Regions from separate parts of the Anaerospora sp. genome, predicted to be linked through region 2. Evidence: riboswitches for the same ligand, from Rfam matches in the RefSeq annotation. Region 2 holds a riboswitch; the other holds the start of a gene.
The links. Region 2 has a riboswitch for molybdenum cofactor ahead of RTR76_RS00380 (LysR family transcriptional regulator). Riboswitches for the same ligand answer to the same signal wherever they lie in the genome.
Positions count from the first base shown of each region.

Region 1: it holds a riboswitch for molybdenum cofactor, as region 2 does, so the genes downstream of both, RTR76_RS15020 (molybdopterin-binding protein) here and RTR76_RS00380 (LysR family transcriptional regulator) in region 2, are expected to answer to the same signal.

Region 1 is NZ_DALZUO010000020.1:45,968-57,441, reverse strand. Features, by position in the region: gene RTR76_RS15050 (diguanylate cyclase) at 1-1,370, opposite strand, end outside; gene RTR76_RS15045 (hypothetical protein) at 1,455-1,691, shown strand; gene RTR76_RS15040 (DUF1540 domain-containing protein) at 1,748-2,134, shown strand; gene RTR76_RS15035 (MFS transporter) at 2,174-3,382, opposite strand; gene RTR76_RS15030 (DUF896 domain-containing protein) at 3,428-3,631, opposite strand; gene RTR76_RS15025 (FAD-dependent oxidoreductase) at 3,891-4,799, shown strand; molybdenum cofactor riboswitch at 4,889-5,013, shown strand; gene RTR76_RS15020 (molybdopterin-binding protein) at 5,086-6,111, shown strand; gene nth (endonuclease III) at 6,137-6,784, shown strand; gene RTR76_RS15010 (N-acetyltransferase) at 6,904-7,356, shown strand; gene RTR76_RS15005 (metal-dependent hydrolase) at 7,459-8,127, opposite strand; gene mobB (molybdopterin-guanine dinucleotide biosynthesis protein B) at 8,344-8,838, shown strand; gene moaA (GTP 3',8-cyclase MoaA) at 8,863-9,849, shown strand; gene moaC (cyclic pyranopterin monophosphate synthase MoaC) at 9,954-10,439, shown strand; gene RTR76_RS14985 (MOSC domain-containing protein) at 10,436-10,876, shown strand; gene RTR76_RS14980 (MogA/MoaB family molybdenum cofactor biosynthesis protein) at 10,869-11,357, shown strand.
Region 2 is NZ_DALZUO010000001.1:68,980-80,453, forward strand. Features, by position in the region: gene RTR76_RS00360 (ABC transporter ATP-binding protein) at 1-7, opposite strand, end outside; gene RTR76_RS00365 (ATP-binding cassette domain-containing protein) at 4-720, opposite strand; gene RTR76_RS00370 (ABC transporter substrate-binding protein) at 858-2,135, opposite strand; gene RTR76_RS00375 (hypothetical protein) at 2,469-2,774, opposite strand; molybdenum cofactor riboswitch at 3,014-3,133, shown strand; gene RTR76_RS00380 (LysR family transcriptional regulator) at 3,258-4,238, shown strand; gene RTR76_RS00385 (CusA/CzcA family heavy metal efflux RND transporter) at 4,400-7,561, opposite strand; gene RTR76_RS00390 (efflux RND transporter periplasmic adaptor subunit) at 7,573-8,862, opposite strand; gene RTR76_RS00395 (TolC family protein) at 8,891-10,189, opposite strand; gene RTR76_RS00400 (heavy metal translocating P-type ATPase) at 10,345-11,474, opposite strand, start outside.

The sequences.
Region 1 (11,474 bases), on a different contig from region 2:
GCCGAATGGGCGATTTGATAAAGGAACTTTTCTTCATCAAGACGTATTTTCGTTTCTTCATACTGCATAGCACTAGTAATTGCTGCACCGGCATGATGACCTAACGCTTTTAAAAGCAGAGCATCGGCATCGCCAAAGGCACCTTTTTCACTGGAGTATGCTTCAATGACGCCGATTAACTCCTGATCATTGACCAGCGGGGCACAAATAATTGAGCGTATGTTGGAAAAGATTAACTGAGGCCGGAATAATTCGGGGTGCACGGATAAATCACTAATATACAATGCCGCTTTTTGCTCAAGCACTTGACCGGCAAGACTAGTAGCAAGCGGAATAACCGCCGGAGGTGTATTTATGCCATAGCTGGCCGATACCTGTAAGCTGGAGAGGTCTTTATGCAAGAGTGCAATCGCACTTTGGCGGGCACCCATTAGGTCAGCTACCATATCAGCAATTGAATCCAGGGTATCCTTTAGATTTAATTGCGATGAGATCATAGCGCCAATTTTAGCTAAGGTATCCTCAATTAAATTACGCTGTTGTTCTGATTCCTGATAAAGTTTTGCATTATTGGCAGCTAGCGCTTCCAACTCCTCTTTATACTGGAGCATTTCTTCATATGGCTTGCGGATTACCATAAACTGGCAAACGAACAGCAGATAGAAATTAGCAACTATTTTTGATAAATGGCCAGACATATTCAGCGTCTGTGTAAGGTGATTGGTGAAAGCAAAACTAAAGTCAGCCAATATACCAAATAGAAGTGCCACTTGCAGCAGCTGGTCAGCGGTTTGACCAGTAGCATTACGGCGAATCATTAATAAAGCAAAAAAGTCGGCGATTGTTGCTAAATAACGGGTATAATACACAATGGGATGATGACTGCTTAGCCATACATTATAATTAAGTGTAATGTTGGCGATTAAACCGGCTATCAAAAAGAAGGTAGAATACAGCAGCGTTTTTGCCGGCAATGTTGTAGGCCCGTTAGTTGGCAAGCAAACAGCATAAAGCAAGCCAAAGGACCAAAGCATGCTGGCGAAAAGCGAAGAAAGTCCCCAAATAGCAGTTGTGTCGGTTTGCCCTAATATGGGAATACCGGGATAAGCCAATAAATGGGCTAAATTGAGGATGCTTGTGCTCGCCATTACCAGGCTGATCATCGTAATTCGCGGCCCTGTTTCCTGGTTGCTGCCATACCAAACAATGAAAAAAATAATAAAGCCCGGCAGCGTGCTTATTAATTCTAAAGCACTACGCAGGACATTTATGACCGGCTGAGGGAACCAGAGCGAGCCTAGGCCACTAAATACCCAGAGTGCAAGTGTAAAAACAAATGATGCGCCTAATGCATGCTTGATATTCAACACGGCCACCATCCTTGTAAAGTTTCTATGTCATATTATATGCAATGAGGCTGGCAGCCGTTCGTATTATAAAAGGAGGGATCCGGTGTGGAAGTGGTATGCCCGATTTGCAACGGCTTGCAGAGCATTCTTATTTCCTGCCCCAGTTGCACTGGGCGCATGGAAGATGGAGGCATTCTGGAAGATTATTATGGACCCTATAGTCCGTATATGGACTGGCCCGCCCTGCAACAAACAAGTTCTGAGGGACAATGTGTACATTTGCTGTATTGCCCGGCATGCCATTATGATACAAGAGTTGCATGGGAATTAATTCTTGTTTAAAAAAGCATACTTCTCTAAGAGTTGCACAAACTAAAAAAAACAGAGAGGTGATTTTTTTGGCTACTAATCCTATGGTTAAGTGTACTGTAGACCAATGTACCCATTACATGCCTGGTGATCAGTGTATGGCCGCCAAAATTAGTGTATATAATAACGAAGAAAGCGGATCAGCCAAGGCCTCAAGTGATACGCAGTGTAAGGCCTTCCATCATCGTAAAACGATGGGGGATATGGTTGGAGCATTTCATAATGCAAATGTTGCCGGTGCGGTAACAGGCGCGTTTATGGATGGCAAGCAAATTACTCCGAATGTAGAATGCTTTGTAAGTGGCTGTAAACACTGGGATTCAGGTAACAACTGCAGTGCCCAGTCGATTGAAGTGATTGGAACTAATGCTGCAAAAACGGATGATACTGACTGTCAGACCTTTGTTTCTAAATAAATAAAAAATGCCACAAGCCTTATAAGCTTGCGGCATTTTTTATTTATTTGTTTGAATTGATGGGGGTGCTGGATAACAGCCTTTCGTATCTGGAATCAAATAAGTAATGAATGCTGCCAGTGCAAGCGCCGGCAGCGACCACAGCAAAGCTGCCTGTAAGCCAATATAATCAGCAAGGGCACCAGTTACGGCAGCGCCCAGGCCACCTAGACCAAAAGATAAGCCTAGCATCATACCTGAAGCCATAGCGGCGTTAGCCGGTAACATCTCTTGTGCCCAAATAATAGAGGACGGCAGAGTCCCCTGCAGCGCTGCACCGCTTAGTCCAAGCAGGATATACGTTGTTGGTGTGATCTCGTGAGCAGTCAGGAAAAAATAAAGTGCGGGGATGCATAGCATAAGAGAGAGTATGATACAGCTCTTTCGACCAAAGCGGTCGCCTACATAACCGCCGCCAATGCTGCCCAGCGCTCCTCCCAGCAAAAAGACGGTAAGCATACCGCCGGCAAGTGACGTTGCGTGGCCTTGCTGAGCCAGCCATAATACAAGAAAGTTAGGTAGAGCAGCCTGCGGCCAGGAGCGCAGGCCCATAACAATATTGAGCTTTAATAAATTACCTGAACGATACCAGGGAATTGCATGACCGGAAAGCTGTGCTTGCTCGGTTGAAGTTCGGCTGATGGGGATTTGATGGACTTTTCCCAAATAGCAGGCAAAGCCTAATGCTATACCGGGAATTGACAGCCAAAGCAGCTGATCGGTACCAAAGCGGTATAGATAATATAAGACAAAAGCCGGTGCGATTGCTACACCAAGGTTACCGCCACCGATAAACAGAGCCATTGATATCCCTTTATTGCAGCCAGTGGTAGCTTTATTCAACATTGCAGACCCTAAAGGATGAAAAAGTGAAGAAGCAAGACCGGCAAGCGTGATGCAGGTAAACAACTGCCAATAGTTTGTTACCATTCCTGCAAGACAAATGAATAAAGCACTGGCAGGAATGGTGCAAAGAATTAACCAGGTCCAGCCATGCTTATCCATGTAGTAGCCTAATAGAGGCTGCAAAATACTGGAGGTAAGGGAGTAGACCATAATGAGCGAACCTGTAGCGGTTAAAGAAAGCCCCAGATTTGCTGATGCAGCTGGTAAAAGAGCAGGCAAAAACGTATTATAAAAATCACTGAAAAAATGTCCGATACTTAATAAGGCAATTAGCAGCCAACTAGATGTGCCGGCTTTACTCATGGTAGGACTCCTCTCGCTTAGACAGGGCACAATACATAGGATATATTAATGCTTGTGATGGCAGCCGCAGCCGCAATTGTGTTTGTGCTCCGGCTGAGCCTGTTCTAACTGCTGCCGGACCTGGCTTTTTATATTATCAATATAAATACGTCGCAACTGGTTTTGTTCGGCCTTTTCTTCGTCTGATAAGCCTGTTTCGCGCTGTTTGCGCGCTAATTCATTAATGCGGGCAACTGTTTGTGGTATCATTATAGTATCACACTCCTGTAAATGACTGTAAGTATACTAGCAGATTATTGACAAACATGCAAGAGATGCTAGACTAGAAGAGGTTTTGGAAATATCATCATAATCAAGCAGCTGTATATTCAAACTGAACAAAACGATACTAGTAATAGCGGTCTTCATGAGAATACGTCACCTTTATTTGTTTTATTTTTCAATTATTATTCACAGCAGTCCTGCTGAAATAATAATAATTTTACTTAATTTTGTGAGGTGAATAGCGATGTACGACTTAATTATAATTGGCGGTGGTCCGGCAGGTATGACAGCAGCCGTATACGCCGCAAGGAAGAAAATGGACACTTTGCTCATCACTACTGATTTTGGCGGTCAGCCAATGTGGACAATGGAAATTGAAAATTACATGGGCTATCAATTTATTACCGGACCGGAGCTGATGGGAAAGTTTGAAGAGCAGGTACGGCGCTTTTCTGTAAAAATTGAGTATCAGGAAGCTACTGGACTTACGGTTAATGCTGACGGAACATTTACTGTCTCTACAGCAGAAGAAGAGCATCAGGCGAAGACAGTCATTCTGGCATCCGGCAAGCGCCCAAGGCGTTTGAACGTACCGGGTGAGCTGGAATTTACCGGTCGGGGCGTCAGTTACTGCGCTACCTGTGACGGACCTTTGTTCGCTAATAAAAAAGTGGCTGTTGTTGGTGGCGGAAATTCAGCTGTACAGGCGGCTATTGAAGTCAGCTCAGTGGGGGAAAAAGTATATCTTATCTCCCGGAGAGAATATATTGCTGATCCTATTATTATTGATAAGATGAAGGAAGCAACCAATATTGTTGAATTAACAGGGTATATAACCAAAAAAATTGAGGGCAGTCAGGTCGTCGGGAAAATCGTTGTGCAAAATTGTGACTCCAATGAAGAGCAAGAACTGGAAGTAGAAGGCGTATTTGTTGAAATTGGTTTAATACCAAACTCAGAATTTGCGCAAAACGTAGTAGAGCTTAATCAGAACAACGAAGTTGTGACAGATTGTAGGACCCAAACTAATATTCCCGGCCTTTTTGCAGCTGGCGATATTAGCAATGGTCCCGATAAGCAAATTGTAATTGCAGCGGGAGACGGTGCAAAAGCTGCTCTGATTGCTTACGATTACCTGCTTCATAAACGTTAAAAAGGTCCCTGCGCATCATGGTGTGCAGGGGCTTTTTCTTTACTTTTTTTGCAGGGTGATTTACAATGAAAGGGATTATCCGATAATCTGATTATTAAGTTTTCCGAGCCATTTGTGTCTAAGAACACACGTTTATGAACAAATGGCCGATTCGGGTATGGAAGGAAACGACCATGCCTGGGCGTGTTAGGAAAGGAAAACAAAGAAGGCACCAGATGCCTGACTGTTTTCTCACGCGGAAAACAGTTTTTTTGTTTTATAATAGTAGAAGAAAGGCAGCGATAATGTGGCAATTAGACAAGTGCGAGTAGAAGATGCTGTTGGAATGGTATTGGGCCATGACATGTCTAAAATTGTGCCTGGTGAATATCGGGGGCCGGCTTTTAAAAAAGGGCACATTATACGACAAGAGGATATTTGTCATTTGAAAAATATTGGCAAAGAGCATATTTACTTAATTGAGCTTACAGAGGGACAAGTTCATGAGAATGATGCGATTTCCCGTATGGCCAAGGGAATTGCCGGTGAGAATGTAACCTGTACCGAGCCTGCCGAGGGCAAGATCAATGTAAAGGCCAGTCAGGCAGGTTTGCTAAAAATAAACAGAGAGGCTGCATTTGCTGTTAATATGGTAGAGCATGCTGTTTTATCGACGTTGCACGGTAATCAAATTGTAGAGTCTGATACTTTAGTAGCAGGCATAAAAGTAGTGCCACTTGTTGTCGATGAAAGTATGGTGGCAGAAGTGGAAAAAATTTGCGCTCAATATGGTCCGATTGTGTCGGTAAAGCCGCTCAATAAGCTCAAAATTGGCGTGATTATCACTGGCAATGAAGTTTATTATGGCCGTATTCAGGACAAGTTTGCACCTGTCTTTGAAAAAAAGGCAGCTCATTTTGGCGGCGAACTAGTAGGAATGATGTACTTGCCTGATGACAAAGAAAAAATTACTGCTGCCATTTTAGCTTATAAAGAACAAGGTGCCGAAATTATTATTGCATCCGGCGGTATGTCAGTTGATCCTGATGACGTAACTCCTGACGCTATACGTGCTACTGGTGCGCAAGTGATTAGTTATGGAACGCCTGTTTTGCCAGGAGCTATGTTTATGCTTGCCTATTTGGATGAAGTGGCGGTTATGGGAATGCCAGCTTGCGGCATGTATGCCAAGACCACTGTCTTAGATCTTCTTTTTCCGCGGATATTAGCGGGAGAACGCATCACAAAAAGTGATATTGCAAATATGGGGTATGGTGGTTTGTGTAAGGTTTGCCCGACTTGTACATTTCCTCATTGTCCTTTTGGTAAATAAAGATTAATAAAGGAGGTCGGGCGCTGTGCGAATTACCAAAGCTGTAAAACAACAAATGCTGCTACTATTGGAAGAACGTTATCGAGGGATGGAAACAGCCCTGCACTATAGATCTCCTTTTGAACTGTTAATTGCTGTCATTTTGTCTGCTCAATGTACGGATGAGCGCGTAAACATCATTACAGCCCGCCTGTTTGCCCACTATAACAGTCCCGATAAAATACTGGAACTCGGACAGGCGGGATTAGAAGAGCAAATTCGTGATTGCGGCCTTTTTCGTGGTAAGGCCCGTAATATTATCGCTACTTGTGATATTTTATGCCGCAAATACGGGGGAGAAGTACCTGCTGAATTCGAGGCGCTTACTGAGTTGCCCGGTGTTGGTAGAAAGACGGCCAATGTTGTTCTCAGTCAACTATTTAATATCCCTGCCATTGCTGTTGATACGCATGTCTTCCGTGTCTCTAACCGCTTAGGTCTGGCAAAAGGAGAAACACCGTTAGCTGTTGAGCAGGGATTAATGAAAGCCATACCACGGGAACAATGGAGTGCCGCTCATCATTGGTTGATTTGGCATGGTCGTAAAGTTTGTAAAGCCCGCAAGCCGGAATGCGACAAGTGTGATTTGCCTGCATTGTGCTTAGCATTCAATACGCAGAAAACCGCGCCTTAAGGGGGCGGTTACTTATTTGACAGAGGAAGAGCTGTTGTTGAAGTAAAATAGCTGAAAAAAAGTTCTTGGATAAATATGAAATTAAAAGTATAATTATACAAAGTGGAGGGGGAATCAAAGTGATATACCGGAAAGCAACTTTTGCTGATGTAGAAGCTATTCAAAAAATTGTGAACGCCTATGCTGAACAGGGATTAATGTTAGCTCGGGCTCGCAATATATTATATGAGTCACTGCGGGACTTCATTATTGCCGAAGAAGATGGGGAGATCCTTGGAGTCGGCGCTTTGCACATGGTTTGGGATGAACTGGCGGAGATCCGGGCGCTGGCCGTAGCTCCTAATGTCACGAAAAGCGGTGTCGGTAGAAATATCGTCTTAGGCTTGATTGAAGAAGCAAAGCAGCTAGGAGTTAAGACTGTTTTTGCGCTAACGTATCAGCCGGGCTTTTTTGCTAAATTAGGATTCAGTGAACAGCCAAAAGAAAGACTTTCCCATAAAGTATGGAAAGAATGTATCAACTGTGCCAAGTTCCCTAATTGTGATGAAATTGCTATGGTAAAAGAATTATAAAAAAAGACGTCTGCCGTGGATTCGATCCAGGGCAGACGTCTTTTTACTATAGCAGAAATGATAATTTTTCGAGGCCGGGAAGTGAGGGAAGATAAGTACTTCTTATAAAGTTAATTGCTGACCAGGCGCGACAATATGAACAGGGATGGCAAGCCGCTCTTCAACTGCCCGTTTGAAATCTTCCGGCGATTGGGCAATGACTGGCCAGGTATTATAATGCATAGGAATAACTGCTTTCGGTTTAAGCAGGTCAACGGCCTCAACCGCATCACTTGGGCCCATAGTATAATTATCACCAATTGGCAGCAAAGCATAATCAATGTTTTCTAAGCGTCCGAGTAAAGCCATATCACCAAATAGACTAGTGTCACCGGCAAAGTAAATCGTAGTGCCGTAGAAATTAACGATGAAGCCACAAGCATGACCTCCGGGGATACCGGCCCCGTGAAACGCAGGAGTAATGCGTACATAGCCAAATTCAAAGGTATGTTTACCACCTATGTGCATAGCGTGGGCAGTGCCGTTTTCCTGGCTGATTAAATGGGCGACTTCTGCGGTAGCAATTACGGTTGCACCGGTTCGCTGCGCAATGGATACTGCATCGCCAAGGTGGTCGGCATGTCCGTGGGAAACTAAGATATAGTTACAGGAGATGTCACCGGCCTGAGCAATTTGAAAAGGGTTATCAGTTAAAAAGGGATCAAAGATTAGTGATACATCATTGTGGCTTAACTGAAAACAGGCATGTCCTAAAAATGTAAGCTTAATCATAGCAACGCTCCTTTACCTTATATCCATTCTTTGGTAGTCTATTCGATTTTTGCAAATAAAAACCTCTTTATGGCAAATTGCCTCAGTAAAACAATTTTGCAATATACTTATTGGTTGCCATGGAGCACAAGAAACAAATAAGCCTTTTTAGCAGGTCTGTGAAATAGTGATGTAGAACAAAGCTAGTAGAGAGACTACCCTTAAGGGCGTGATTATATGATTCCTGTTATATCCTTTGTTGGACGTTCGAACTGCGGTAAGACAACTTATCTGGAAAAAGTTATCCGTGAATTAAAGATCCGGGGCTACAGGGTGGCCACGATTAAGCATGATGTTCATGGCTTTGAAATGGATCAACCCGGTAAGGACACCTGGCGTCATGCTCAGGCTGGTGCTGATGTGGTTTGTATTTCCTCACCCGATAAAATGGCCATGATTAAAAGGGTAGATAAGGAACTGGCATTGGATGAAGTGATCGCCTATATCAAGGATGTTGATATTATCTTTACAGAAGGATATAAGCGAGAGAGGAAACGCAAAATTGAGATTTACCGGCAGGCTGTCTGCGACAGTCCGCTTTGCCCAAAAGAGGATTTACTGGCGATTGCTACCGATACACATTTGTATGATGATATTCCTCAGTTTCCGCTGGATGACGCCAGGGAATTGGCTATGTTTCTGGAAGCTACCATTTTAAAACCGGAACAATAGCTGGATATTTTATGTTAAAGGGTGATGGAGTTGCACGACACATACAACCGGTCCATAGATTATTTACGTGTTTCCGTTACTGATCGCTGTAATTTTCGCTGTGTCTATTGTATGCCGCCAGAAGGACTGGAATTGTTGAAACATTCCGATATATTGACCTATGAAGAACTGGTGCGTATTATCGCAGTACTGACGCGGGAGGGAATAAGAAAAGTTCGTATTACAGGTGGCGAACCACTAGTGCGCAAGGGGATTGTTGATTTTGTCCGGGCTGTTAAGTCATTAGGCTCAATTGACGATTTATCCTTGACGACTAACGGCAGTTTACTAGCGCCTCTAGCTGAACATCTCAAGGCAGCGGGGTTAGACCGGGTTAATATTAGTCTGGACACAATTAACCCTGAAAGGTTTCACTTTATAACCGGTAATTGTGGTCAATTGTCAGATACGCTTAAAGGAATTGAAAGTGCCTTACAGGCAGGCTTGACCCCTGTAAAGCTCAATGTAGTACTAAGTGAGGCTGTAACAGAAGCGGATATCGCTTATTTTAGTGAGTTAGTCATAGCGCAGCCGGTAGCGATACGTTTTATTGAGTATATGCCCATCGGCCATGGTGGTGTCGGTCCCGGAATGTCAGTACAGACTGTAAAAGAGCTGCTGGAAAAATACACCGCTAACATACTTGATCCTGTGGCTTCTAACGGGAAAGGAAATGGTCCGGCAAAATATTATCGCGTTGCAAAGGCCAAAGGCTGTTTTGGTTTTATTACGCCTATATCCGAGCATTTTTGCGGTAGCTGCAACCGTATTCGCCTGACTGCAGACGGGAAATTCCGGCCTTGCCTGCTGTCAAATCAAGAACTGGATATTAAGACTCCATTAAGGAACGGAGCCACAGATACAGAATTAGTAAGGCTTTTTTCACAAGTGATTGGACAGAAACCCGGTGAGCATAAATTAACGGGTGATGATCATGGTTTTAAACGCAAGATGTCTCAAATCGGTGGTTAAAGGCAGTACGGGTAATTTCTTAGCCGGATTTTCTCCAGGTTTTTACAGGAAGGAATTGTTTACCTGTTAGAGAATATAGCTAAAAAGTGTGAAAGGACGACGGTATGGAACTAACACATTTTAATCAGTCTGGTAAAGCTCATATGGTAGATGTAACGATTAAGCAGGATACTCACCGTCAGGCAATCGCTGAAGGGCGAATTGTCATGAAACCAGATACGCTCGAACTCATTAAACAAGGGGAAATGGGCAAAGGCGATGTTTTGGGAGTAGCCCAGATTGCCGGAATTATGGGGGCAAAAAAAACAGGGGATTTAATTCCAATGTGTCATCCTTTGTTGTTGTCAAGTGTTAATCTAGAGCTAACTATATGTGAAGATAAGAGCTGTGTCGATATACGTGCTACCGTTAAAACGACAGGGAAAACAGGCGTGGAAATGGAAGCTCTTACGGCTGTATCAGTTGCGGCCTTAACAATTTATGATATGTGTAAAGCAGTTGATAAGGCAATGGTAATCGAATATATAAGCCTCGTTGCCAAATCAGGAGGAAAAAGCGGAAATTATAAAAGAGAGGAAGTTGGTCCATGAAAGGGACAATTGTTGCCGTCTGTACCAGTGCTAATAAAGGCGAACGCAAAAAAAATATTGGTTCTGCCAAATTGCTTGTTGGCTTGGGCTTAGAGGGCGATGCGCATGCCGGCTTTCAGCATCGCCAAGTCAGCTTGCTTGCCTTAGAAAGTATTGAAAAAATGCGGGCAAAGGGATTAAACGTTAATCCAGGCGATTTTGCTGAAAATGTCACAACGAAAGGCATCGATCTGTGTTCGCTGCCAATAGGTACGAGGCTGAAGGCAGGAGAGACCTTGCTGGAGGTAAGCCAAATCGGTAAAGAATGTCATACTCGCTGTGCAATTTATTATCAGGCTGGCGACTGCGTTATGCCGAAGGAAGGTATTTTTACTATTGTAGTAGAAGGCGGAAACCTGTCAGTTGGCGACTATATTGAGGTGATTGAACGTGTTTAATATCGGAATTATTACTGCCAGCGACAAAGGTGCAAAAGGAGAACGCGAGGATATCAGCGGAAAAACGATTGCGGCCATGCTCTCTGGTCTAGGAGACATCAAGCATTATGTTATTGTACCTGATGAACTGGAAGCACTTAGCCGGGAAATGGTAGAAATGGCCGACAATTTGGAAGTAGATCTAATCCTGACTACAGGCGGGACCGGACTTGGTCCACGCGATGTTACTCCTGAGGCAACGCTGGCGGTTGTAGACCGGCAAGTACCGGGAATTGCGGAAGCTATGCGGGCTAAATCTATGGAAAAAACAAATCGGGCGATGCTCTCAAGAGCAGTGGCAGGAACAAGGGGACGTACCTTAATTATTAATCTCCCCGGCAGTCCCAAAGGGGTTCAGGAATGTTTAGAAGTAGTTTTACCGGCATTGGAGCACGGCTTGGCTATATTAAAAGGTGAAGCCTCCGAATGTGCCCGCTCATAAAAAAAGGCCCTTCTGGGCCTGCAGATTTCAGGGCGTGTTTTCAAACTATCAAAACGTCCACTGACGGTGCTTTTTGCACCATACTTCGTTAATTTTTTTTGAAATAAGGCCCATTAT
Region 2 (11,474 bases):
TGGTCATTCTTCAATCGCCCCTAAATATACTTCATGTACTTTTTTTGATTGCATGACAAGCCCAGGCAAATCACAGATCACATTTTCTCCTTCTGATACACACAACACTCTATCCGTGCCTTGAGACATTGTTCTTAGCACATGCTCTATCCAGATAATACTGATACCTTTTTCCTTAATACCTTTAACCATAGTAAGAATGTCCGTGATCTCTGAATCAGTCAGCCCTCCAGCAACCTCATCAAGCAATAGTATCTTGGGATTTCCAGCCAAAGCACGGGCAATTTCGAGCCTCTTACGGTCTAAGAGCCCTAATTTTCCGGCATACCAATCCCCCTTGTTACTCAAATCAGTCATCTGCATTATTTTCATAGCTCTAGTCTTCGCTTCTTTTTCGCTGATCTGGCTGCTATAAACTCCTCCTACAACAATGTTTTCAAATACCGTCATCTTTTCAAACGGGCGAGGCACCTGGAAGGTACGGCCAAGTCCCATTCTACATCGCTCAGTTATATTTTTTGTTGTTATATCTTGCCCGCAAAAAAAGATCTTTCCCTTAGTGGGCCGTAAGATTCCGGTTAAGATATTGAGCATCACGGTTTTTCCTGATCCATTTGGTCCTATTACCCCTAGGACCTCATTCTTCTCTACACTAAATGTAAGTGACTTAAGAACATGATGATTGCCAAAAGATATCCCAATATCTTCAACATTCAACACTGAATCCACCGCCTTCACCTCCGTTCATTGCTAAAATTCTTGCACTAAAGACTAAGTAACTGCAAAGCCCTATAGAGTTTGCAGTTACTTACGTCATTCACTTCCATCATGGCATTAGAAAAGACTCTAATACCTTATTATCGCGAACTTGGCATATCCTTCATAGCCTCTGCCGATAAAGGTACAATTGGCATTTTTTTATTGCTGATAATATTCATTTCCCATGGCCAGGTTTTACCTTTTACCCATTGACCACCTACAAGTAAGGTCTCGGCCAAATTTTGATCATTATACTGAATATGCCCTACCACGGTGTCAATATTTGTAGACTTAATGGCTTCTCTGAGCTTATTTCTGTCAAGTGATTGAGCCCGTTTTAAAGCGTCAACTACTATTTCCATGCTGGCATGTTTATACCCCAGCGTAGCCATCGGCTGCCTGCCTGACAGATCAGTCCACATTTTAGCTAATTCTAATGATGTCTGCCCTGTTAAAGACGACTTGTTGCCAGATACCGGGCTCCACCAAACCTCAGTGGTCAGACCTTCCCCTAAGTCATCTCCTAACGCAGCAATATCTGCGGGAAATAAAATAGCTTTTGCAGCACTCATAACTTTGGGAACTAATCCTTGCTGCTTCATTTGTTTCCAGGCCGTCGCAAAATCAGGAGGTATTTGCATTGCAAGAACAATATCTACATCAGCCTGCTTAAATTGGTTAATCATCGCAGTATAATCTTTCGTATTTGGAGGGAATCTGCCTGGATCAACCAGCGAATACCCTCTTTCCGGAGCCTTTTTCTTTAACATGTCTGCAATAGCCATTCCATCAGGATCATTGGGGGCAATAAGTCCAATCTTCTTATTCGTAGACAATTGATCCCACATATCCAAATAAACATCAACTAAGGAGTGTACTTTCCAAAAAGCATGGTAATTCCAAGTATAAGGACCACCTGAAAGCCAGGCATCTGATAATGCATCGACAGTTATACAAGGAATTTTGTGACGTTCAGCTGCTGCAGCAACGGGATTAACCGTATCAGGGGTATGAGCAGCCATTAGCAAATCTACTTTATCCTGCAGAATTAATTTATTAGCTGCTTCGGCAGCTTTGGTAGGGTTACTCTCAGAATCGGCAACTATGATTTTAATGGGTAACTTCTTGCCATATTCTGCAATATAGATCCCACCTTCCTTATTAATTGCCTCAATTGCCTTTTCCTCAATTTGCGGTGTTCCAGTTCCAAACGATGCTAATGGCCCGGTAACCGGATTCACCCTCCCAATTAAGATGTAATCCTTTTGCGCTTTTACCGGTACGTCACTTTTTCCACATCCGGCTAGCATAACAACAACCACCATCATAATGATGAGCAGTGTTGTTGTTAGCTTAGCCATTTTAAAATGAATCACTTTTTTCCCCTCTTTTCCTGTTTTATTTTTCCCATCTCATAAACAGAGTTTATAAGATAAAAAAACACTAAAGTTGCTTATACGGTCAGCAGTTTATCTTTAATATAAAATAAGAATATCTTCTACTTACATTAGATCTTCTTCTATTATATTCTTTAAAAAACAAAGATACAAGAACTTTTTTAATAGTTTGAATTTTTTATTTTTAGCAGCTCAATACCGCCTATTCTGCCCAGTCTGACTACATTACCACTGAAGCAAAAACTATAATACAAATAAAAATACACCTCCCATCATAAACATTAGAGGTGTATTAGGGGAAATTTATAAGTATCACTCCTGGTTTGAAGTCTGTACACGCACAATGCATACTTCTTTTCCATCTTCAATACCATATGTCTCGCCTAAATCAGGTTCCGCTTTAATTGTAGCCTCATATTCATCTTTTGTATACGTAAGCTTGCCTCCATTTTTGTGGCATAGAACTTTTAAATGTGTCATCAGCAATCTTGCTCCTGATGAAATTTCCTCAGCCCTTTTCGTCAGTTCTTTAATTGCCAATACCAACTCTTCTCTACTCATTAATTCTAGTTGCGCATCTAAACTAATTTTCTCTTCCTGTATCAATTCTTCATTCATTTTTATAGCCTCCTTACTTTATTTTATGCCTGCCAATAAGGCGGCATATAGCAAAATTAATTTTACAATTCTAATAATTCAACCACAATAGAACTTATCCTTCTTTCTCTATAACATTTTCTTATAAAATCTATTTAAGCTCTTGCATTTATACTAAAACTAACAATATAATATAAATAGTGTTCCATTGTTCATTTTTGTTGGTTAATGTTTGTTTCACTATAAGTCAGTTTCTCAACTAAATAGCGTCGCTCCTTAGCTGACTCACCTAACCCTTACAGAGATATGGTGCTTAAGCCGATCGGCATAGCGGGAAACGGCTATGTCTCCCATTGGAAAGGAGCAATATTTCAAATAAGGGTGCAATTATTTTGCACCTGTTTGAAGTCATTGCCAGGCCCTTCCAACAGTATGGGCTTGGCATTTTATTTTTCATCAGCCTATGATCCGAGGACAATATTATGATTGGAGGGTATGACACATATGAGCACTGAGTCAAAAAACCGACTTAAAATTTCCGGCGGATTGGAAGACATCCAGAAATTAAGATACTTTATTGCACTTGCAGAGTGTTCAAGCTTTACGGAAGCAGCCGCGCAACTAGGCATTTCACAAAGTGCGGTTAGCCAACAGATGGCCGAACTTGAACGACTGATAGAAGCACCCTTATTCATCCGCAGCAACCGTCAATGTCAGTTAACTCATGTCGGTAAGGTATTACTAAAGGAGGCTTTCTTTCTAGTAGCGAAATCAGATGAAGCCTTCAAGAAGGTTCATTTAGCCGCAAAGGGAGTTACCGGACAACTGCGGATTGGCTATTGGGGCGGCATAGAGAAAACTTTTTTACCGCAGGCCATTTATGACTTCCGCTCAGTGAATCCCGAAGTTCACTTTAGCTTACACCAATATAATTGCGAAGAACTCAACAAAGCTTTAATGCGCGAAGATATCGATATTGGGTTTTCCACAAGCTATGGATTCGATCATTTTCCTGAACTAGCTGCAAAAACACTCTTCACCGATTCTATGTGCATCGTTATCCATCGCAGCCACCGCTTGGCTTCAGAAAGTTACATCAATATCGCCGACCTGGCAAACGAACAGTTTGTTACATTCCATCCACAGGCAGACTATCTCTCACACGATCACACCCTCCAGCTTTGTGCTGAAAATGGGTTCATACCGCAGAACCCAATCCTCTGCCATGACTTAGCGACTATTTTACTCACGATAGAATCTGGGTTAGGAGTGGCCATTCTACCCGGCTCTATCCGTGAAGCCGCCGGACGCGGCCTGCGTATGATTGAAGCTGGTCCCCTCGCACAGCATCTGGAGATTATGGTTACTTGGAAAAAGAATAATTCCAATGCATCCATTCCTGCTTTCGTAGACAAACTAGAATCCTTGAATTCTATTCGATTACTTAAGGTCAACGCGCGGACGCCAAGATCCCATTCAGCCTGATTTAACGCTTGCTACCAACTGTAAAAAAGGGCCCCTCTGCCAAAGGGCCCCTGTAAGTAGACCAGATAAAAAGTACTGCCTTGGTATGCCACCCCTTAGTAGACAGGAAGTATGATTAAAACGTACAACTTGTTACTAAGGGGGTTTTTATATGCCTAGATCTAAGTTTCCTTAAGACTGCTATCGCGCCACTTATTCCAAACCAGATAAATGCAGGGCAGCACGATGAGTGTCAAAATAGTGGAAGTGACCAGCCCGCCTACAACGACAGTAGCCATCGGCCGCTGTACTTCAGCGCCCGTACCGGTGGCAAAGATAAGTGGAAGCAAGCCCAGGCTGGCGACCACTGCGGTGATTAGGACAGGTCGCAGCCGGGTATGAGCCCCTTCGATAATAGCTTCTTCCAGCGTGCGGTGGTCGCGCAGATGTTTAATATAGGTTACCATAATGACACCGTTCTGTACGGCAATCCCAAAGAGCGCAATAAAGCCGACAGCAGCTGCAACCGTCATATAGGTACCAGTGAGATACATAGCGACAATACCGCCCACTAAGGAAAAAGGAATATTCATCAGGATAAGAAAAGCATCACTGGCTGAGTTAAAAGTCACAAAGAGTAAGAAGAACGTCAGGACAATAACTGCCGGAACCACTAACGAGAGACGGTCTTTCGCCCGCTGCTGATTTTCATACTGGCCGGTCCATTTTAAAGAATAGCCCACTGGCAAATCAACCTTCTCCTTGATGACTTGATTAGCTTCATTAACAAAGCTCACCACATCCCGCCCTCTCGTATTCATCTGTACAATCATCCGGTAGATGCCGTTTTCACTGCTGATCATCGATGGACCGTCTACCACCTGAAACCGGGCAACTTCCCCTAGTGGTACATATGCACCGGTAGCCGGCTTGGCTGTTGGAGCGGCACCGCCTCCCATTCCGGTCATACCGCTCCCGGCATTTGCAGCAGCACCGGCACCACCGGCCGTTACCGGAATGAGAATGTTCTGCATGGCATCAATAGTCTCCCGGTTCTCCCGGTTATACCGGACCAAAACATCAAAGCGCTTGCGTCCTTCGATAGTAGTTGTGGCAGTTTTTCCGCCTACCGCCAGTTCAATGGCATCTTCAACATCTGCTATATTGAGGCCATAGCGGGCTGATTTGTCCCGGTCAACCTGTATTTCCAGATAAGATGCACCGAAAACCCGTTCAGCTAGCAAATCGCTGACTCCCGTCACTGTTGATAATGCCTTTTCTATCTCAAACGCTTTTTGCTGCAACACCTGCAGATCTTCGCCATAAAGCTTAATACCCAATTCCGTTCGGACTCCGGTGGTCAGCATAGATAACCGGCCGGCGATGGGCTGGGTAAAAGCTAAATTAAGTCCCGGAAGAGTCGCCAGCTTGACCATCATTTCTTGTTCGATAGCCGCCTTGGTTATTCCCTGCCGCCATTGGTCCTTAGGTTTTAACGTTACAATTGTTTCAATCATGCTGACTGGCGCAGGGTCCATAGCAGACTCAGCCCGGCCTACTTTTCCTACAGACAGTTCTACTTCTGGAATTTCCATAATCAGTCTATCCATTTTCTTGGCTGCTTCCAGTGCCTCCGTCAGTGATACGTTAGGCAGCATTGTAGGCATTACCAGAAAAGTGCCCTCATCTAAAGCCGGCATAAAGGTAGTGCCGATAAACGGCAGCAGGGAGAACCCGGCAATCATTACGACGACTGCGATAATAATGGTTATCTTGCTGTGCTGTAATACAGATCTTAGCGTAGGCATATACAATTTATGCAGTTTGGCAACTATCCAGGTATCCTTTTCCTCGATCCTGCCTCTGAGCAAAAAGGTGCACAACACCGGTACCAGTGTGAATGCCAGCAGTAATGAACCACTCATGGCAAAGGATTTCGCCCAGGCCATGGGCGTATACATCTTGCCTTCAGTACCGGTCATGGTAAATACCGGCAGGAAGGTAACAATGATAATCGTTATGGAAAAGAATATGGGGGCGGCCACTTCTTTAGCTGCTTCCAGAGTCACGTCGATAATGCTGCGCTGGCCGCGGTCTTCGGCTAAATGACGGAAGATATTTTCCACCATAACGATGGCCGCATCAGTCATAACGCCAATGCCAATAGCAATTCCTCCAAGTGACATTAAATTTGCCGACAGGTGAATTTGTTTCATGGCAATCAGTGCAATCAGAATACCAATGGGGATGGCACTGGTGACAATCAGACTAGACCGGATATTGCCTAAAAAAGCAACGACAATAATGGATACTAAAATAAATTCTTCAAGCAATGCCCTAGTCAGCGTATTAACCGCCTTTTTCACCAGATCAGTCTGGTCGTAAAAAGGTACAATCCGCATCCCTTCCGGTAAGGATGGCTGAATCTCGGCAATCTTTTCTTTTACCTGGTCAATTACATTCAGCGTGTTTTCGCCCATACGCTGAATGACAATACCACCGGCTGCCTCATAACCCGATTTGGTCAGCACACCCCGCCGAAAATCAGGTCCTGCAGTAACAACGGCCACATCTTTGATATAAAGAGGCACATTGTTGTTTTGGGTAATTGCAATATTTTTTATATCTTCAATCGACTGAATTAACCCCAGCCCACGAATGATAAATTCCTGGCCGTTTTGCTCGACAACCTTCGCTCCAATGTTGGCATTGTTGGCGCTAAGTGCCCCAAATACCTGGTTGAACGTTACCCGGTAGCTTTGCAGGAGGCTTGGGTCAAGATTGATTTGATACTGCAGCACATAACCACCAATGCTGGCCACTTCGGCTACACCGGGCACAGCACTTAGCTGCTGCTTAATAGTAAAATCCTCAACTGTACGCAGCTCCGCCAGGTTGTGGCGATCACTTTCCACCGTATACATAAAAACCTGTCCCATCGGCGTGCTGACCGGCCCTAAAGCTGGCTGAACACCACTCGGCAGGCGGGGAATAGCTTGTTGCACTTTTTCATTTACCACTTGGCGGGCAAAGTAGGGATCTATTCCATCTTCAAAAATAACCGTGATGAGCGACATTCCGAAAGACGAAGCCGAGCGCACTTCTTTAACATTGGGCAGTCCTCTGAGCGCAGTTTCCAGTGGGTACGTTACCTGATCCTGAATTTCCTGAGGTCCCCGGCCCATCCAGTCAGCTGAGACTAACACCTGGTTTTCACTCAGGTCAGGGAAAGCGTCAATGGGGGTGTCCCGTACAGTAAAAACTCCCCAGACAATGACCAGTGCAAACAACACCAGGATAATCACACGATTTTTCAAAGAAAACTCTAATAATGTATTGAGCATAGTGATCCTCCTTAATGTCCGCTATGGCCGCTGTGTTCGCCCCCGGCAGCAGGTGCATCTGGAATAGCTGGTACTTTGACCGGAGCAGTCACGCTGCTGGCAGCAGGTGGGGCAGTCCTCTCAGCTGCTCCTGAGCTGCCATGACCGGCATGACTGCCAAAGCTGCCTAATTTTGTCTGCGAATCAATAAGAAAGGTCGCAGTTGTTACCACTGTATCACCGCTTTCAATGCCGGACAGGATTTGAACATAGCCCTCGGCATGTTGCCCTGTAACAACGTCTCGCTTGACAAAAGTGTCGTCACTCTGGGACACAAAAACGATCTTTCTGCTGCCTGTGTCCAGTAAACCCGATTCGGGTATAACCACTCTTTCCCCCAGTGGAATTTGCACGCTGGCATTCACAAACATATTGGGCTTCAGTTTACCCGTAGGATTAGCCATTTCGACCCGCACCTTAACCGTACGAGTGGCATCATCAAGGATAGGGTTAATAAATGTCACCTGACCGCTAAAAGTTTCTCCCGGATAAGCGCCGCTGGTCACTAGTACCGGCTGACCGGGAGTAATACCGGCAATGTCCTTTTCGTAAATATCGGCATACAGCCAGACCGTAGATAAGTCCGATAGGCTGTAGAGCTTGTCGCCAGGCATGATAAATGCTCCTGGCAATACTTGTTTCTCTAGCACAGTTCCACCGAATTGGGCATAAATTGTCATATGATCTTTAGCTTGCCTGGTATGCTCCAAATGAGCAATTTCATTGTCAGGCACATTTAAGAGCTGCAGCTTACGCCGCGCCGCCTCTCTTAGACGATTGTTGATCTGAACTACATCTTTGCCGGCATTTTTCAGCTTCTCCACATTTTCCAGCGTCAATAAATATTCTTCCTGAGCGGCAATATAGGTTGGGCTGTACACGGCGGCGATCGCCTGTCCGGGATAAATAGTTTCTCCATCGGCAGTAACATACAGCTCATCAACGCGTCCTTCAACCCGGGACGTGATGTAAGTCCGGCCGCTTTCATTCATGGCAATCTTACCGGTAGTTTTTATTTCCTTTGTGAGGGACTTAACGATTGCCTGGGCAGTCTGTACTCCAGCCAATTGCCGGGCCTTGGCATCAAGCGTAACCGTATCACCCATTGCCATGACCGGACCGGACATTTGATGTCCCGTATGACTTACTGCCGCCGGTTGGTTGTGCTGCCCTGTATAGTAGTAGCCGGTACCGCCAATCACCAGAACCCCGGCAGTCACACCAAGGATAAGCTTCTTTTTGGCCTGTAGCTTTTCGATCATGCTGTCCTCTCCTTTTCCACCTCTTCCATTATTGCAGCGCACTACTGGTAAATAAGGGTTTTCCTACCGCCTTTTCCAGATTGGCTGCTGCTTTTTCATAATCAATGCGGGCTTTATAGTAATCCAGTCTGACATTACGGAGAGCATTAAGGCTATCCAGGACAGCCATGAAATCCACTTTTCCATTGGTGTAGCTTACCACACCTGCCTGATAGGTTTGTTCCGCTTGTGGAATGACGGTATTCTTATACAGGTTAATCTGCCGCCAGGCCGACTGGGCATCAGTCATTGCCATCTGCAAATCCAGGCTGGTCATATTTTGCATATTGATCAATGATGCCTGAGCTGCCGTGAGGTTTGCCGCCGCTGCATTAATTTCTGCTTTGTTTTTACCCTGCCATAGCGGCAGCATGACCATAACTTCCATTTTCCAGGTATCAGGCTGCGTATCCATCATCGTCTGCTTTCTATCCTTATAGCCAATACTGAACTGATAGTCTGGCAATCGCTGCTTTTTAGCCAGCTCCACACTGTTTTGGGCCATATCCACTTGCTTTTCCATGCCTACAACGGCAGGTTTAGCAGCTTGAGCTGCTTGCTGGAGCTTGACTACGTCAAAGTTAGGCGGCGGTGCGCTGAATTCTTCTTTCACCGCGAGCGGCATATCAGCTGGACGGCCAAGGACTGTATTTAGTTTTGCTTTCGCTACTTCTGCCATTGACGCCATACTTACAAGATCAGCTGTCATTTTGGAATACTCGGTCTGCGCCTTTAGCGTGTCTTGCAGCGGTACCATACCAGTTGAATAATTAACCTGCGCAATCTGAACCAATTGTCCCATAAGCACTTGATTTTCCTTACCGATTTCGAGCGCTTTATCACTATAAAGCAGATCATAATAGGCTGTTTTGGCTGCTGTATAGACCTCCATTTGTTTATCCTGATAGCTGGCTCTGGCCATTTGGGCATCACTATCAGCCATTTTCCCCATTGCTTTCAGCTTTGCCGGATTCATCATATCCTGAGTAAAGGTATATTCCGTCATCATTGCGTCAAAAGGGTTTAAACTGCTATCAGGAATGTCATCTTTCATAATGGCAAGCTGCGGATTGGGCCAGGCTTTGGCCAGCGGAATACGGGCTTGCTTCTCTTCCCAGCGTTTTTGACTCTCGATCACAGCAGGATTATTCTTGACAGCATCATCCACCACTTGTTTTAATGTCAGCTGCTCCTGATTCCCTGCTGCCAGGCCAGGAACAGCTGACAGCAGCGTCATAATTCCTGTCAGCACCATTGTCTTCCCTTTAATCCATTTTCCTGTATCCATAATGCCTCCTTCTTACTCCCTCGATAATAGCTAACTATACAGACCAGGTATGAATAAGTTGTGAAGACATTTTGAAGAAATTATGAATTTTGAGGACAAAAAAATCCCGGCATAAGAAAATGCCGGAATCTAAGCAGCTTAATGAAACTATTCACTTACCGCAGCAAGCGCAAGCCGCTTGCAATTACCAATAAAGTACTTCCTTCGTGGCCAATCACCCCCAGCGGCAAAGTAACACCATCCAAAAATGTTCCTATTACCAGAGACACTACTACGGTCATGGCGAACACCAGGTTTTGTTTTACAACTTTACCGGTACGCCGCCCGAGAGCAATAGCATAAGATACCTTTGTAATATCGTCTGCCATAAGTACAACATTTGCCGTCTCCAGAGCAACATCCGTGCCGGCGGCTCCCATAGCAATCCCGACAGAAGCGGCAGCTAGAGCCGGGGCATCATTCACGCCGTCCCCAACCATCGCAACTTTCCCGTACTGGGAAGAAAGCCGCTTAATAATCTCAACCTTTTCCTCAGGATAGAGGCCCGCATATACTTCATCCACACCCGCCTCCATGCCAAGTGCCCGTGCTGTGGCCAGCTTATCACCGGTAAGCATAACCACTTTTATCTGCATTTGCCGCAGTGCCCTGACAGCGGCTTTAGCCTGGGGCCGCAGAATGTCCTGAATCGCCAGCAGCCCTTGCAGTGTTTCTGAGGATTGGACGTAAATAATTGTTTTACCCTGGCCCTCCAGCTGTTTAATGATCATTTCTTGTTCTTCGGATAAAACGGGTTTATTCAGACAGTCCAAATTGCCAATGCGGAACTCTTTATCCTGAACTAAGCCGTGAATCCCTGCGCCGGGAACAGCCTGCAGCTTGGATGCTTTAGGCAGTACTAATCCCCTGTCCTTCGCAGCTTGCACAATGGCTTTAGCGATAGGGTGTTCCGACAAGGTTTCCAGTGCTGCCGTAAGACGTAACAATTCATCTTTTCCGTTTGATGCAAAGGCAATGATATCCGTGACTAGTGGTTTTCCCTCAGTAAGCGTACCCGTCTTATCAAAAGCCACAACTTTAATTTCGCCACTATTCTCTAAGTGAATACCTCCCTTAAAGAGAATTCCTTTCCGGGCACCGTTAGAAATTGCAGACAAGATCGCTGGCATTATCGAAGAAACTAATGCACAGGGTGAAGCCACTACCAGAAAAATCATAGCCCGGTATATCGTTGCTTCCCATGTCCACCCTAATACATAGGGTGGTACAAGCAGCAGTAAAACAG